4 regions of the Sporosarcina sp. Y352 genome follow, and region 3 is predicted to be linked to each of the others. Evidence: riboswitches for the same ligand, from Rfam matches in the RefSeq annotation. Region 3 holds a riboswitch; each other region holds the start of a gene.
What was found. Region 3 has a riboswitch for thiamine pyrophosphate ahead of tenA (thiaminase II). Riboswitches for the same ligand answer to the same signal wherever they lie in the genome.
Positions count from the first base shown of each region.

Region 1: it holds a riboswitch for thiamine pyrophosphate, as region 3 does, so the genes downstream of both, AC1TO6_RS02560 (acetylornithine deacetylase) here and tenA (thiaminase II) in region 3, are expected to answer to the same signal.
Region 2: it holds a riboswitch for thiamine pyrophosphate, as region 3 does, so the genes downstream of both, AC1TO6_RS10255 (thiamine phosphate synthase) here and tenA (thiaminase II) in region 3, are expected to answer to the same signal.
Region 4: it holds a riboswitch for thiamine pyrophosphate, as region 3 does, so the genes downstream of both, thiT (energy-coupled thiamine transporter ThiT) here and tenA (thiaminase II) in region 3, are expected to answer to the same signal.

Region 1 is NZ_JBXCJE010000001.1:485,853-490,091, forward strand. Features, by position in the region: gene AC1TO6_RS02550 (NAD(P)-dependent oxidoreductase) at 1-146, shown strand, start outside; gene AC1TO6_RS02555 (LLM class flavin-dependent oxidoreductase) at 170-1,234, shown strand; gene AC1TO6_RS02560 (acetylornithine deacetylase) at 1,352-2,629, opposite strand; TPP riboswitch at 2,837-2,939, opposite strand; gene AC1TO6_RS02565 (NADP-dependent oxidoreductase) at 3,568-4,239, shown strand, end outside.
Region 2 is NZ_JBXCJE010000005.1:101,829-106,067, reverse strand. Features, by position in the region: gene thiO (glycine oxidase ThiO) at 1-872, opposite strand, end outside; gene AC1TO6_RS10255 (thiamine phosphate synthase) at 856-1,458, opposite strand; TPP riboswitch at 1,871-1,979, opposite strand; gene AC1TO6_RS10250 (YebC/PmpR family DNA-binding transcriptional regulator) at 2,053-2,772, opposite strand; gene AC1TO6_RS10245 (phosphoribosylaminoimidazolesuccinocarboxamide synthase) at 3,091-3,774, shown strand; gene AC1TO6_RS10240 (RrF2 family transcriptional regulator) at 3,921-4,239, shown strand, end outside.
Region 3 is NZ_JBXCJE010000001.1:308,523-312,761, reverse strand. Features, by position in the region: gene AC1TO6_RS01640 (ABC transporter ATP-binding protein) at 1-724, opposite strand, end outside; gene tenA (thiaminase II) at 711-1,403, opposite strand; TPP riboswitch at 1,511-1,614, opposite strand; gene AC1TO6_RS01630 (exonuclease SbcCD subunit D) at 1,763-2,923, shown strand; gene AC1TO6_RS01625 (AAA family ATPase) at 2,920-4,239, shown strand, end outside.
Region 4 is NZ_JBXCJE010000014.1:34,770-39,008, forward strand. Features, by position in the region: gene AC1TO6_RS17990 (M3 family oligoendopeptidase) at 1-992, opposite strand, end outside; gene AC1TO6_RS17995 (tryptophan-rich sensory protein) at 1,154-1,885, shown strand; gene thiT (energy-coupled thiamine transporter ThiT) at 1,924-2,481, opposite strand; TPP riboswitch at 2,564-2,666, opposite strand; gene AC1TO6_RS18005 (magnetosome magnetite crystal formation protein family) at 2,774-3,115, shown strand; gene AC1TO6_RS18010 (hypothetical protein) at 3,180-3,296, shown strand; gene map (type I methionyl aminopeptidase) at 3,403-4,149, shown strand; gene AC1TO6_RS18020 (DEAD/DEAH box helicase) at 4,213-4,239, opposite strand, start outside.

The sequences.
Region 1 (4,239 bases), 180 kb from region 3:
ATCAAAAAGGAAAAGACAATTTAATGGTAAATTCAAAAGGTGATAGCTACGTAAGTTATGCAGATTATGCAGTCGCAGTTCTTGATGAAATCGAGAATCCTCAACATATAAATGAACGTTTTACTCTTGTTTCTGAAGCAGAATAACTAAGTTTTGGGAGATGAGTACTATGCCAAAAGAAACCAAGAAATCTGGAATTGAGATTGGAATATATACCTTCGGGGATCTTGGTCCAGATCCTCAAACAGGAAACACAATTAGTATTCAACAGCGCCTTCATGAAGTAATGGCGATTGGAAAGTTGACTGAAGAAGTCGGACTTGATATTTTTGGTGTCGGTGAGCATCATCGCTTGGATTATGCAGTATCGGCTCCGCCAGTTGTTCTTGCAGCAGTGGCACAAAACACAAAGCGTATTAAATTGACGAGTACAACGACTGTTTTGAGTACGGTCGACCCCGTTCGTCTATTCGAGGATTTTGCAACTCTGGATTTGATTTCGAATGGCCGTGCTGAGATTATTACAGGTCGTGGTGCATTCGTAGAATCCTTTCCGTTATTCGGCCATGACTTAAACAATTATGACGAGCTCTTCGATGAAAACATTCGACTTCTCCAACAATTGAATGCCAATGAAATCGTCAGTTGGAATGGGTCATTCCGTTCGCCTCTAACTAATTCTATGATTGCCCCCCGGCCTGTTCAAGATAAACTGCCGATTTGGGTTGGTGTCGGTGGCACACCTGAAAGTGCAATACGAGCAGGCAAACTTGGAACTGGTTTAGCATTAGCCATACTTGGCGGCGACCCAATTCGTTTTAAGCCACTTGTTGATTTGTATCGTCAAGCAGGCAAAGATGCAGGGCATCTTGAAGAGGATTTAAAAATAGCTGTAACTGGACACACGTATATAGCAAAGACTTCACAACAAGCAAAAGACGATTTCTATCCCTACTATGCAAATTACTGGGGGTACGTGAACAAACAACGTGGAATGAGTACGAGAATTTCTCGTTCTGATTTCGACCATATGGCCAGTCCCGAAACCGGACTATTTGTTGGCAGCCCTCAGCAAATAGTCGAGAAGATTCTTCACCAACACGAATTATTTGGACACCAACGCTTCATTGCACAAATGGATATCGGAGGCTTGCCGTTTTCTTCAGTCGCAGCAAGTATTGAAATGTTAGCAACAGAAGTAGCTCCAATCGTTCGACGGGAGACCACTAGATAAGGTTATCCTTTGATCATCTACCTCTTGAAACATACCAACTATTTGATGACGTATTAGAAATGACTTTACTAATTAAGCAACATATAATAGCATAATAGTATTAGATGAATGGGGAGATTACTTGCTCTCCATTCTTTTTAAATTGCACCACTTATTTATAAATATCATAAGCGTTTTTGTAAAAGCCATTAGTTCTCCAATGTTTATTTTTTCATCAACTTTATGGGCCTCTTCCAACTTCCCAGGACCATAAATAACTGTGGGAATCCCTGCTTCGCCTAGCCATCCTGCATCTGTTACTGTTCTTGACATGCCGATGATTACGGGACTTTTTTCGGTGTATTCATGACAGTATGCTAGAAGTTGAACGGCCGCATGCCCCTCATTCATTTCAAGTGCAGGGAATATTTCCCCGCGTTCTTCAATCATCGATTTTCCACCCCAGCGATAGTGAATGGGATTTTCTCTTAACCACGGATCAGCTTTTGCTACATGGTTTAAATGTTCTTCGATTTCATTTATCACAGATTGATAGGTTTCATTCGGATAAAAGTGAACGGTGATCCAAAGCCGGCATTCATCCGCTACAAAAGCCGCGTGTCTTCCGCCTTCTATAACTGCAGGATTGATGGTGTTGCTACCAGGTGCAAAACCTGGATATTTTTTTGTCACGGCCCAGTGACGCTCTAAATCTTGTAGCCCGGCAATTACTTTCATCATCTTCTCAATCGCACTGGCCCCATTAATGTTTCCGCCCGCATGAAGCATACTCATCCTCATTGCATCATGGTAAACTTCCTTACTTTTAATCGTTATCCAGCCGGTTATTACACCGCCCTGGCCATGAATTTGGCGATCGCTACTATCGACGACGAGTGCAAAGTCTGCTGTATAGCCTTTTTCCATGCACGAAAGTGTTCCAGCTTCTCCTGCTTCCTCCCCAATGACAGTCTGAATCTGCAAATCACCTTTCAGTTCCACACCTAGTTCGTTTAATAATTTTACGGCTAGTAAAGTCGCTGCCACTGCACCTTTCATATCGGAAGTTCCTCGTCCATATGCATTTCCATCTTTAGTTGTCAGTTCAAAGACAGGCACAGTCCATTCTGTTTCATCCCCAACTTCCGCAACATCAATATGACCATTAATGAGCAAGCTGTTAAACAGAGCTCCATCTGTCCCTTTTTTTATGCCTACCACGTTTGGATCACCAGGGAACACATCCCAACTGACTGTATCGAATTTTTCTTGTTTTAAAAACTCTTGAATATACTGCTGCACCCCGGCTGTATTTCTTGCGGGAGGGCTGATTGTCGGAAAACTAACGAGATCTGCAAGTAATTGCAATAACTCCTCTTGACGTTCATCAACTAAGTTGCTAATACTATTTTCCATTTCAATCATCCATTCTTTATTTAATTTTTAGTAAAGTAAATCCGTACTGGATAGATTTCAATATTGAATTCGGTGCATTAACAGAGCGAATGCGCCGAAGCGTGTATGATGGGAAATCCCTAGTTCATTGAATTTGCGATGGAACAGAAAACAGCCGCCTTCCATAATCGGAAAGCGGCTGTTTTCTACGTAGTTACATTCATTTGATGTAGAGTTCAGTTGCTTCCCTACGCTAGCATAAACTAGATCAGGTTCGAAGGGTTTACATGCATCATGTGTCTCAGCCAAATTGGCTCCCCTAGCAGACTTCTATTCAATTCGTGTTTTCTTTATGATTAAGCCAAGAACGAGGTTCATAATGCATCCGTTCGTTCTTCCTCTTCAGGAAGATATTGCGTTAATCCAATATTACGCTATCCGTTCTTTATTTTCGTTGTGTATCCTAACTGTTCATTAGATAAAAACGATGCTTTGGAAGCAATCTCCACAAGTTGCATAACTTCATTTTTCGCCCAATGGCTATTTGGAATATCCGTAAATTTTGCGGCAGTCGTGACTTCTTCTGTTTAACAGCTTGAACTTCCGCCTCGTTAGTTGCTAATACAACAGTAGCTGACGTTGGTAAAGCCACTATTAAGGTCAAAGCCAAAAAAAGTATGTGCTTTTTCTTCAGGATTATTTAAAGTCCTCCACTAGTTTATATTAATAACATAATAGTTATAGTTAACTATTATTACAACACTTTTGGATACTATTTTGGGATTCCTCCACAGGTGTCTGCTGAGATTATGACACCGGTGCCAACACCATAGCAATTCGGAAAAATAGCAAATCAATGAAGATGAGACACCAGTCTATAATCATTGACCTTGGTTACTCCTGAGTGTTAGGGTTTTCTATTGCCAACTCATTCGGCAAACTACAAAGGAGGAATTGCAATGACACAATTGATACAACAGGAAATTCATCTAGCAAATCGGCCCACTGGAATGCCTACCAAAGAAGACTTTACCTTTGTAAAAAGTTCAGTTCCCTCACCAAAAGTAAATGAAATTTTAGTACGGACGCTTTATTTGTCTGTAGATCCATACATGCGTGGAAGAATGCAAGATGCCAAGTCATATATTTCTCCATTTGAATTGAACAAGGTCATTTCTGGGGGTGTCGTGGGTGAGGTGGTTGAATCCCAGTCGGACGCCTTCAAACAAGGTGATGTAATTACTGGAAATCTCAGCTGGGCTGAATATACCGTAGCCACTGAAAATGAAATTCGCAAAATAGACCCTAAGTTGGCACCTATTTCAACACATTTAGGTATTCTCGGTTTGACAGGTTTAACTGCTTATTTTGGATTGCTTGATATCGGAAAACCTCAAGAAGGTGAAACGGTCGTCGTTTCTGGTGCTGCCGGGGCTGTTGGTTCAGCAGTTGGACAAATCGCGAAAATCAAAGGGGCAAAAGTAGTAGGTATTGCTGGTTCAGATGAAAAGATTGACTACTTATTGAATGTACTCGGCTTTGATGCGGCTGTGAATTATAAAAAAGAAAGTTTTTGGACAGACCTTAAAAATGCCGTTCCTGACGGAGTAGATGTCTATTTCGATAATGTC
Region 2 (4,239 bases), on a different contig from region 3:
GGACGCATGCCTGCCCATCTAGACAGGACAGGAAGCCGGGAAAGGCCGTGTATAAAACCTTCGGCAATGTCTTTTAGTGCCAGGTTTCCGGCATACGTCGTCTGTAAATCAAATTCATCTTGTTCCATCGTCGCCCCGACGACAAGTGTCCCATCCGGGCGGGGCACAATGTAACAGCCTTTATGGAAAAGTGTATAAGGCAATTGCATACCCATCGCATCGAGTTGCATGCATTGTCCTTTCACTGTAGTTATTTGAAGTGCGGGAATGAGCCTTGCACTCGCTGCTCCGCCTGCAATGACTACGTGTTTTGCAGTAATCATGGATGAACCATTAGTTATCTGATAGCCGTTATGCAAATCTTTGATGCTATCTGCATAGAAATGCTCTGAAACAACAACGCCCAATTTTTTAGCTGCTTCACAAAATGCGAGACAAGTTTTTTCAGGATGAACATGGACATCATCTTCAAATAGGTAAGCACCGAAAGCAGGAGATGCGACATATGGAATCCGTTCGCAAACTTGCACGGCTGAGAGATAGGCGGCATCATTCCAGCGGGATAAGGCAATCCGTTCTTCATCCGAACGGGCAAGTTGGATAATGCCTCCGGTCGTATAACCGATGTCACCGCCAAAATTACTAAGGAATTTCTTATACAGTGCTTGGCTATCACGCGCGAATGAATAAAACATATCATTCAGGTATTCAGAGTGTGCACCGAGCATACCTCCCGCCGCTCGGGTAGTACCCTGTGCAATTTCATTCTGTTCGAGAAGGTGTACGGACAAGCCTTCTTTCGCTAAGTAATAAGCGATGCTACAACCAATAATACCGCCGCCAATGATCGCTACATCAACGCTTTGCGACATAGCTTGCCTCCAGGTAAGCAATTGCTGCAACTTCGGGATTATCGCTTCCGAAAATCGACGACATTACCGCAACGCCTGAAACGCCGCCTTGGTTCAATTGTGAGAGATGGTGCGGTTGTATACCGCCGATTGCATAGACCGGAATCGGAAGTGAAGCAGTCATTTGAAAAAGTTCGATCGTTCCGCGCGGAATCAAACCTTCTTTTGAACCCGTTTTGAACAAATGACCATATAATAGCCAATCAGCACCGGCTTCATATGCGGCTTTTGCTTCCGCCAGTGAATGGACGGATTTGCCGAATGAAAGGTCAGGGAAGTCAGTTTTGGCGGCTGATAGTGGTATATGTCCGGGGAGCTGCACTTTTTTCAGCCCCATATTCGAAGCGATTTCCATCGAACTGTGGACGATGATTTTAGTGCCGTCGAATCCATTGAATGTTAATTGTTGAATCAAATCAATCACTTCCGAATCCGATTTTGACTTTTCACGTAAGATGACAGCGTCGATAGCCGATTCGATTTTTAATAGTGTATTGACCAATTGCGTATTATCCATCCGGTCATTTGTTACGGCGATCACTTTCATCAAATTCCTCCTTTTCGAAAGATATATACGAGTGCAATAAAGAATCCCATTTAATTCGCTTTGGAGTACGGATTATATATCGCTTGGCGCTCTGGGGATGCCTCTGGCCGTGAGCCTGGATAAGCGCTTCGCATCCAGGCTCACGGCTTCGGCTACCCCTTTGCCGCGCCTTCACTGGAGTGTCCATTATTGAGAGAGATTTAATTCAGAGTGTACATTTTATAACGCTTGGCGCTCTGGGGATGCCTCTGGCCCTGAGCCTGGATTAGCGATTCGCATCCACAAAGAGCGCCACGTCGCTGGATTGACTTATGCCTGTCGGGACTAAACGGCGCCTTGCGCTTTTCTGAATACAAAAAAACCACTTTCCTGGTATGGAAAGTGGTCTGTCATTGGCATTTGAATGCACTGAAAAGAAGACACGCCACTTCCCTACGCAGGTACAAACCCGTTCAGGTGATAAGGGTAGCGGAGTGGAACTCGTTTCTCAGTCCTTTAAAAGGATTCCCCTAATGGTCGAATATGTTATGAAATTGTCAATCTAAGAGTAGCATAGCATGACACTTGAAGGAATGAAAGAGCGAATAATTAAAATTAGTCGTCTAAGTGGACGTTGTGATGTACTTGTTGAACATCTTCTAAATCATCCAATGTATCAATCATTTTTTCGAATTGTACTAGTGCTTCTGGTGAAAGTGTCAAATCATTTTGTGCAAGCATTGTTATTTCCGCAACGGTAAACTCTGTAATACCGGCACTTTTAAGAGCTTCCTGAACAGCATGGAATTGGTCGGGAGCTGCATATATAATGACGGATTCATCCTCATCCAAGATATCACGCACTTCGACATCGGCATCCATTAACAGTTCGAGAATGTCATCCGCCGATTTACCTTCAAGTCCGATAACGGCTGTCGCTTCGAACATATAGGCAACTGACCCGCTAACGCCCATGTTTCCGCCATTTTTACCGAAAGCAGCACGCACTTCCGATGCGGTGCGATTGACGTTGTTTGTCAGTGTGTCAACAATAACCATTGAACCATTCGGTCCGAACCCTTCATAACGAAGTTCGTCAAAGTTTTCTTCTGAACCGCCTTTAGCTTTTTCAATCGCGCGGTCAATAATCGCCTTTGGGACACTATATGTTTTCGCGCGTTCTACTACAAATTTAAGCGCTTGATTCAATTCTGGGTCAGGCTCGCCTTGCTTAGCCACTACATAGATTTCACGCCCGAACTTCGCGTAAATACGGCTTGTATCTGCATCTCTTGACGCTTTCTTCTCTTTGATATTATTCCATTTACGACCCATAAAGTTCCACTCACTTTCGAATGTGCATTGAATTACTAGAATAAGTATACAACAAATAGGGATATATAGACGAGTGGGAATTTTAAAAAGTGGGCTGTATGGGGAAGAAACTTTGCAGGCAGTCGATCAGTTACCATAAACCGTCGAACAGTATCCACGATTAGGCTAGCAAAAGTGCATCCAAGTCTATAGCACGAGGCGTTTGGTGGGATGAAACCATGACCTATCTCACGATAATAAAAAAATTATTGTTTCTTATTGTAAAAGTGACTTATACTAATGATGGAACTACATTTTCTTATGGAAGGAAACGTGGACATGAAACTTATTTATAAAGGGAAAACCAAAGATGTATACGAATTGGATGGCAGCAATGTCCTGCTGAAATTTAAAGATGATGTTACTGGAGAAGACGGAGTTTTTGATCCGGGCGCTAACACAGTTGGGTTGACGATTGAAGGTGCGGGTCAATCCGGGCTGCGCATGACCAAATTCTTTTTTGAGAAAATGGCTGAGAAAGACATTCCGACACATTACGTCGATGCCGATATCGATGAAGTGACTCTGACGGTTAGATCCGCCAAAGTTTTCGGACAAGGTCTTGAAGTCATTTGTAGATACCGTGCAGTCGGAAGTTTCTTACGCAGATACGGCGCGTATTGCGAAGAAGGACAGCCTTTGGACGCATTCGTTGAAGTAACGCTCAAAGATGATGATCGTAACGATCCGCCGATTAACAAAGATGCACTCGCGCAACTTGGATTATTGACAGCGGAGGAATATATTACACTTGAGGCATTGACGAAAGAAATTTCAGACGTAGTCAAAGCTGAACTTGCAGTGAAAGATCTGGATCTGTACGACATTAAACTTGAATTCGGACGCGACAGTGAAACAGGCAACATCATGCTGATCGACGAAATTTCAGGCGGCAATATGCGTGTCTACAAGGATGGTATTTATATCACACCGATGGATCTAGAAAAACTCATACTCGCGTAAATGAAAATCGCTGACAACTCCATGGAAATGGGCTGTCAGCGGTTTTTTTGTGAAATCAAATAAGTGTACTTTATGAGTACTGTAAGATAAAGTTTGATAAAGAGGACAATATATATCTACATTAGATAATAAAAGAGGCGAACTTTATGCAAATGAAAACTGGCGTTGAGCAATCTGTTTATGCGATTCTGATGTTAAATATGCTGCCGGATAGGGCAGTCCTACCAGGAGAAGCGATTAGTCAGCAACTGGGAACCTCACCAACGTATTTTCAGAAAATGTTGAGAAAACTGGTCAGTGCAGACTTGATTACCTCCGTGCCGGGTGTAAAAGGCGGTTTCAAATTAAAGAAAAAGCCTGAAGAGATTCGAGTATATGATATTTATTTAGCTATTGAAGGGCAGCAATCCTTGTATTCTGCGAGCGGTATCCTTGACGACATGCTTGATTTGGAAAAAGAAGATA
Region 3 (4,239 bases):
TATTTAGCAATTGTTCCTTTAGCTCAAGCAAATCCGTTCGATGTAAATCACTTCTTGTTCTAGGCCTTTCAAGTGGAACTCTGATTTCTTCGAATGAAGTCACCGGCTCATTTCTTAACAGGAAAATACGGTCTGATAAAAATAGCGCTTCTTCAACGTCATGTGTAATGAATAACACAGTAGATTGATGTATCTTCCATTGATCAATTAGCCACTCTTGCATTGATAACTTAGTTATCGCATCTAATGCAGAAAATGGTTCATCCAGCAGGAGAAGGGAATTTCCGGAAAGGACAGCGCGCAAAAAAGCGACTCGCTGTTTCATCCCGCCAGAAAGTTCTGCCGGATATTTTTTTTCTGTACCGCCAAGACCGAACTCCTTTAATAACGGTAATACCTGATTGCTTGCAGACTGCTGTTTCATCCCTTTTAGTTCAAGTGGGAGACATGCATTTTCTAAAATCGTGCGCCAAGGCAGAAGTAAATCCTGCTGCGGCATATAACCGACGCTACCAAGGCGGCGGTTGTTTTGAACCCCATCGAGTGAAATGGTGCCAGAAGTAGGTTCATCTAATCCTGTTACAAGTCGGAAGATGGTACTTTTACCGGAACCACTAACCCCGATTATTGAAATGAATTCACCGGGTAGTACATTAAATGATAGATTTTCCAGTATGTTGTTGCTTGAATGATAAGCGAATGATACATTGTCAAACGATAACATTGGAGTTTTCAACCTCGGGCCACATCTGTTTCGTATTGGCACTATCCCAAAACATATATTCATAGCGAGTTGTATTAAGGAAGATTTCTTCGAGCTTTAATAGTTCATGTTCAGGTTTTCCTTCTGCAGATTTATTCATCAAATCGATACACCAGATTGCGAGGTCGCCGAAATCTTCGGACGAATACATGCGTATCCAATCACCGTATAACGGATGTTCAGCTGCACCTGGAATCGCATTTAGCTCTTTACCTATTTCCCAGTAACTCCACGCGCATGGAAGAAGTGCAGCCATAACTTCGGCGACAGTACCGTTTTGGCTGACATGTAACATGTAGTGCGTATAGGCAAGCACGATAGGAGAGGGCTTTGCATTTTCTAGTTCATGTTCAGAAATACCGAACCGGAGCGCATAACTACGATGTAGTGCCATTTCTGTATTCAGTGTGCCATCAAGTAGCGTAGCGAACTTGCCCATTGTTTCCAAGTCGTCGGCTTTTACAGCACCAATTGCAAAAACTTTTGCATAATCAATCAAATATAAATAATCTTGTACCATGTAGAATCTAAATTTATCGGGGTCTAGGGTACCATTGCCAATCCCTTGAACGAACGGATGGCTGTGATTCTGTCTCCAAATTGGTGTTATTTTTTCCAGTAAGCGGTCAGTAAACTTCATCTCTCCAACACTCCCTAAAATTGATAGCCAACCAAAAAACCCACTCCTTGAAAAAGAAGTGGGTTGTAGACTGTCAATTGTATCTGCAAAAACAGACTGGCAGAAATATTGTGTCAGCACCTCTTCCTTACGCTGGTATTAACCAGTTCAAGTTATAAGGGTCAAGACACATGCCTCTCTCAGCTCTGTTAGAGCACCCCTAGCGGTGGATCTTATGAAATTGGATTCATCTCTAATATAAGCATAGAAAAATTGGGAGGTCAACCTTAATTTTGGAATTGAAAAAAGGAATGCATGTTTCATTTTTCTCGGTTTGTCCTGTAAAGTAGTAGAAAAGATCATTGAAAGGGGAAATGACAGTGAAGTTTTTCCATACTGCAGACTGGCATTTAGGTAAGCTTGTTCAAGGCATTTACATGACAGACGGACAACGGTATGTTCTTGACCAATTTATAGAGGCAATCATAGAGGAGAAGCCCGATGCGGTCGTCATCGCAGGGGATTTGTATGACCGGGCAGTACCGCCAACAGAAGCCATTGCGTTGCTCGATGAAGTGCTCGAACGAATCACCATAGAACTAGGGACGCCGGTCCTCGCTATTAGCGGTAACCATGATAGTCCTGGGCGTCTCCATTTTGGCAGCGGATTGATGCGAGCAAACGGTTATCATATAGCCGGTCAACTGACGAAAGTTATTGTGCCGGTCGTTTTGACGGATGAATTCGGCGAAGTCCATTTTCACCTGGTTCCATTTGCAGATCCTTCCGTCGTGAAACATATACATGGAGATGAAACGATTGCGAATCATAATGACGCGATGAAAAAAGTGATAGAAGGGATTCGCTCCCAGATGTCAAATAGTGCGCGACACGTTTTTGTTGGACATGCGTTTGTAACACCTCATGGAGAAAGCGAAGACAACACAAGTGATTCGGAACGGCCACTCGCGATTGGCGGTGCGGAATACGTATCGGCACATCTTTTTGAACCGTTCCATTACACGGCACTTGGTCATTTGCATCAGGCGCATTATGTATTGAATGAGTCAGTCCGTTTTGCAGGTTCGCCGATGAAATATTCGATTTCAGAAGAACATCATAAAAAAGGTTTTTTCATTGTCGATATGGACGCTGATGGACACACCATTATTGAAAAACGTGAGTTGAAACCGGAACATGATATGCGGACGGTCGAAGGTACGATGGAAGATATCTTATTGCATCCTATAAGTGAGGATTATGTTTTCGTGAAATTGCTGGATGAAACGCCGGTTTTATTTCCAATGGAAAAAGTTCGTTCGGTCTATCCGAATGCGATGCATGTTGAGCGTAAAATGGTCAAGCCGACTGCGAATAGAGTGGACGAACAACAGAGGACGGAACATGGTAAACACGATGATTTAGCATTATTTAAAGCATTTTACGAAGAAATGAAAGGCGAGGCGGCAGATGCGGAAACGGAAGAAATGTTTGCGCAAGTTCTCCATGAAGTTATGCAGAAGGAGGCGACGGGACTTTGAGACCTATTCAATTGACGATGACAGCGTTCGGTCCGTATAAAGGGATGGAAACAGTCGATTTTAGGGAATTGAAAGACAATCGGCTATTCGTCATTTCAGGCGCGACCGGGGCTGGGAAAACGACGATATTCGATGGAATTTGTTTTGCATTGTACGGCCAGGCGAGTGGAGAAGACCGGACGGATATCCGGGCGATGCGAAGCGACTTTGCTGACGATACAGTCCAGACAGCCGTCGAGCTGACATTTGAGATACATAACAAGAAGTACCGTATCATGCGTCAAATCCCTTATCTGAAAAAAGGAAACAAGTCCGAAACGACTGCGCGCAGCGAGTTTTATGAACTTACGGTAAACGGGGAAGTACCGCTGGTCGATAGGCAAATCGTTTCTGAAATCAACAAAAAGGCGGAAGAACTGATTGGTTTCACACAGGCGCAATTCAGTCAGATTGTTATGTTGCCTCAAGGAGAGTTCCGGAAATTTCTGACATCTGATACAGAAAACAAAGAAACAATTATGCGTAAAATATTCAAGACGGATCAGTACCGTGAAATTGTGGAGCAGTTGAAAGGGCAGAAAGACGGTGCACAGGCGACGCTTACCAAAGAAATGCAATTAAGCGAAGGGCATATTGGTCAAATAACATCCTTACTGCCGGAACGGGAATCCTCAGTTTTTACTGTCTTGGCAAATGAATATTATAACGTGAACCAAGTCGTACTAGGATTGGAAGAGGAACTCACATTTTATCAAGAAAATACAGTTATCGTTAAAAAAAGCTATGATGACGCCTATTTGAAGCATACAAAAATGCAAGAAATGTATCACGCTGCGAAAAGCATGAATGAACGCTTCGTTGAACTGCAGCAAAAAGAGTCGAATTTAAACGGGTTAATAGAACAATTGCCAATTATGGAGCGTAAAGAGCAACAGATAGTCAATGCGGAACGGGCTGTTTCCATTGGTGAAATCGAGATGCAGTTTCTCTCATTGAAAGCGGAAGCTGTAACCAAATCAAATGAATTTCAGATAGCCAAGCAAGCAGTGCAGGTTGCAGCAGAAAAGATGGAAGATGCTAAACACCAATTTCATGTTGAAGAAGGAAGAAAAGTGCAACGTGAAAAACTGGCTGAAAACTTGACTCGATTAAATGACTATCTTCCGGCAGTTGCAAGTTTAGCGGCTAAAGAAGAGGCTTTAGATGTACTGAAAAAAGAAAACATTCGTTTAGAAAAAGAGCTCGCTGCATTGGTTGGGAAAACAGAAGAAGAAAATGGTAAGCTTGACAGTTTGAAACTAGAAATCGATAACTTT
Region 4 (4,239 bases), on a different contig from region 3:
CCGAATTCGCCAAAGTGTTTTAATATGAATTCTGCTCCTTCCTGATAGGTCATCTTCTTTGTAGATGTTGTAACCGGTGCATCCATGTCATACCAGTTCATCTTATCAGTACCTAGCATTCTCGCTTTGGCGTTCAAGTATTCCACGAAAGGTGCTTTATTTTCGCCAATTGCTCCCCACATTGCATCCAGCGTCTCTTCACTCATTCGATTGCGGAGCAGGGGTTCTTTCAATACGGAATCCCAGCCGCGTTTCTTGTATACTTCCAGTCTAAATCCTGCAATATGATTTAAGGCAGATGCAAAGAAGTCTTCTTTTCCTTGCCATGCTGCTTCCAATGCTTCAAATGATTGTTTTCGTATGGATGCATCTGCATGTGAACTTAGATTATTCGCCTGCCCAACAGAAAGTTCTTTTTCTTCTCCGTCAAGTTCAATTTTTATCTTAATATCACCGACCAACATATCGTACAATTGTCCCCACCCATGATAACCATCTACACTCAAAGAAGTGATAATACTTTCTTCTTCTTCGGACAATTTCAATTCCACTTCTTTGCGCCATTCATTCAGTACGAATGCAAATTCTTTTAATTCATCTGATACCATAAGCCCATTCCATGTATCTTCATCAGCTTTAGCAAGTGTTTGTTGAATGATAAGCCAGACTGTTGAGAAGCGTGCCCCTAGTGAAGCCGTTTCCCCTTGCAGTTGCAATGCTTTTTTATCAGTCGTGTCAGCCGCGAGGAAACAGCCAATGACAGCGCCTGCCTGCGACATATTAAGTGCTGCGTCAACCAGTGATTCAATAAGATTTGCAACGGCTTGTGAATCGGTTGCAGACTGGGGAACTGGAAATTTTGAAGCTGTTTCTTCTAACGAACTGATTTTCTCCTTTACACCATCTAAGTGTGTCCGCAATTCGTTTGATTCACTTCCACCTTTGAAGAAAACGTCAAGATCCCAGACTTCCGAATATTTTTTAAGCGCCATATTAATTCCCCCTTCACTTCATTCTAAATCTTCTAAAAACACCATTTAATTATAACATGAATCTTCGGTATGCGAAATTATGCAATTGTGACGGAAGGTTCATACTTTCCTTCGCAGGGTACAGCTTTCCTCTGTATACTATTCAGTAGGGGGATTTAAATATGTTTAGAATACTACTCATGGTACTTTCACTCATTGCAGTTATTGTTGTCAACGCAACTGCAAATATATTACCTATCAATGGAAAAACAACTGGTGAAATCTCAAATAGTTTACCGGTATTATTTACACCAGCTGATTATGTCTTTTCAATATGGGCAGTTATATATATGCTAATGGCTTTCTGGTTATATGGCTTCATACGGAATAAGGCAAACGTTGAACATGCATTGTTCAACCGTAGAGCAGTTTTTTTTGTAATCAGCTGTCTTTTTAATATCGCTTGGATTCTACTTTGGCATTTCGGTTATTTTGAATGGACGATTGTTATCATATTAGGACTTCTGTTAGCGCTATTGTCCATTTATTTTACCTACTCCAAAAAAGATAATTCCTTTTTCGGTAGGGTTCCAATTGCAGTCTATCTTGGATGGACTTTTGTCGCAGCAATTACAAATATCAGTTATGTCCTTACTTTGCATGAGTGGAGTGGATTGGGATTAAGTACCCCATTATGGACCGTCATTTACTTGACCATTGCTACTGCAATTGCTCTTCATTACCTATACTATTATGCAGATATTTCTCTAGCTCTCGTCTTTGTTTGGGCATTTATCGGTATCGCTGTAAAAAATGGTGTAAATGAGTTATTTGTTACTACCGCAGCTCTGTTTCTTGCAGCCGCCATTATCGGCCTCCTGGTCATCAAAAGAAAATCGTTTGCAACCAAATAAGAAACCGCCATTCTTCCATAAGGAAGGACGGCGGTTTCTTATTTAGGCTCAAGTAGCCGGGGTGCTGTAGTAAATAATATGGACGCAACGATTGCCGTCAATATAATTGCAGGGATCATATAGGAAGCGTTATAAACAAGAGAATATAACCAGACAGGCTGTCCTTCAGGCGCATAGGAAGCAAAGAAAACAATTCCACCGATGAAGTGAATCAGGTATCGTAGAAGCCCCCCTATGATTGTCCCAACGACGATTGCGGCAACCACTGAACCATTCTTACCTTTTGTTTTACTACTTAACAGCCAGGCTAGTGTTACGCCTGCCAAACCCACAACGGCATAAGCCACGAAATAATCGAGCGCCGCCTGAACAGGGTTTAATACATAGCCCCCTGTTACCAACTGCAGCAGTCCACTTACAAAACCTGTGAGCATACCGCCTGCAATTCCCCAGCGGAATGCCATAACAACTACCGGTAGCATTGACAACGTAACCGATCCGCCTTGAGGCATTGAAAATCCGATTTTATCTAGAACAAAAGAAATTGCTCCTAAAATAGCAACCTCAAGTAATAATTGAAGCCTTTTCCTATCCATCTCAAACTCTCCTCCTACCTAGTTGTAGCGCAGGATGTGGGCATAAAAAAAGACATCCCGGATAGAATGGGACATCAAATATGTCAGTTTCCATCCACATTCCTACGCAAGAATAATCTTACAGGTTCTAAGGGTCAGAACTTCATGTCCAATCTCAGCCAAAACAGGCACCCCTTGTGGTTAAAGTTATTCAAATGTCTATTTCATTGTATAGGAGGGTAATCCTATAAGCAAGATGATTAACAGACATAGTGATTTTCCTATATAGTAAAAGTTGAACGGAGGAATCTACATGACAAACAGTAAACTATTAGCTGCTCTATGCTATTTTAGTGTCTTCTTCTCCCCTTTGCTTCTTCCCGTCATTGTTTATTTGGTTACAGATGATCGAGAAGTGAAATCCCATGCAAAACGTTCCTTAGTTTCACACCTTGTTCCTGTCATCCTCCTTATTGCTACAATTGTCATATTTTCTTTTTCAATGTTTTCCTTTACGGAAAGTATCAATGGAATGCCGAGCACAAACTTCGGATTTTGGCAACTTACGCCATTCTTATTCATGCTTATCTATGGACTACTGCTTATGGCCATTCTAGTATGGAATGTTTTTCAAGGTGTTAAGGTATTGAGATGAATGTTTACTAAACCTCTATTTCGGGAAAATGATAAATATATGCTTTTACTAGGAGTGATTATTTATGAAGATTGGAAAACTTTTGAAAACCGCTATGAAATTTGCGCCCATTATCTACCCGATTGTGAAAAAAGCCATGTCAAGCAAAAAAACAACAGGTACAATAAAACCGAGAAGATAATAAGATGGTCTACAAACATTTTTATGGTTTGTAGACTTTTTTGTTCCGTTCATTATGATATAGTATGATATAGAAAAGAATGCACGGTAGAAAGGACTTGGAAATAATGATTGCAAAAACGGTAGAGGAAATTGAAGCTTTAAAAAAAATCGGCAAAATTGTAGCCGAAATCAGAGACGTGATGAAAGAAGCGACAATCCCCGGTAAAACAACAAAAGAAATTGATGACATAGGCGGACGTCTCTTCAAAGAGAAAGGCGCAATTTCAGGACCGATTGCAGAATATGACTTCCCTGGAAATACATGCATTAGCGTCAACAGTGAAGTTGCGCATGGCATGCCAGGTTCCCGCGTTATAGAAGATGGAGATCTCGTTAACATCGATGTCTCCGGTTCATATAATGGATACTTCGCTGATACTGGTATTTCTTTTGTCGTCGGTACGCCTGATGAAAAGAAACAGCAGCTATGTGATGTAGCTAAAAGTGCATTTGAGCGTGCAATGACGAAGGTCAAAGCCGGTTCCAGTTTAAATCAAATTGGAAAAGCGGTTGAACGCGAAGCAAAAGAACACGGCTTGAAGGTCATCAAGAACTTGACTGGCCACGGCATCGGGAAAGCATTGCACGAAGAACCATCCCACGTGCTCAACTATTATGATGCTTGGGATAAGACACTTCTGAAAGAAGGAATGGTTCTAGCGGTTGAGCCCTTTATCTCTGAAAAAGCAGAGCATATCATCGAGTCTGGGGATGGATGGACCTTCATCACACCTGACAAGTCGCTCGTTGCACAAATCGAGCATACGATTATCGTTACAAAAGGTGAACCAATTATACTGACACAACTCTAATAACAAAAAAGGGCTGTTCCCCGTCAATCCAATGTAGTTGGGTTGACGGGGACAGCCTTTTTTTCATTTCTTTTTGGGAAGTCCAATAGT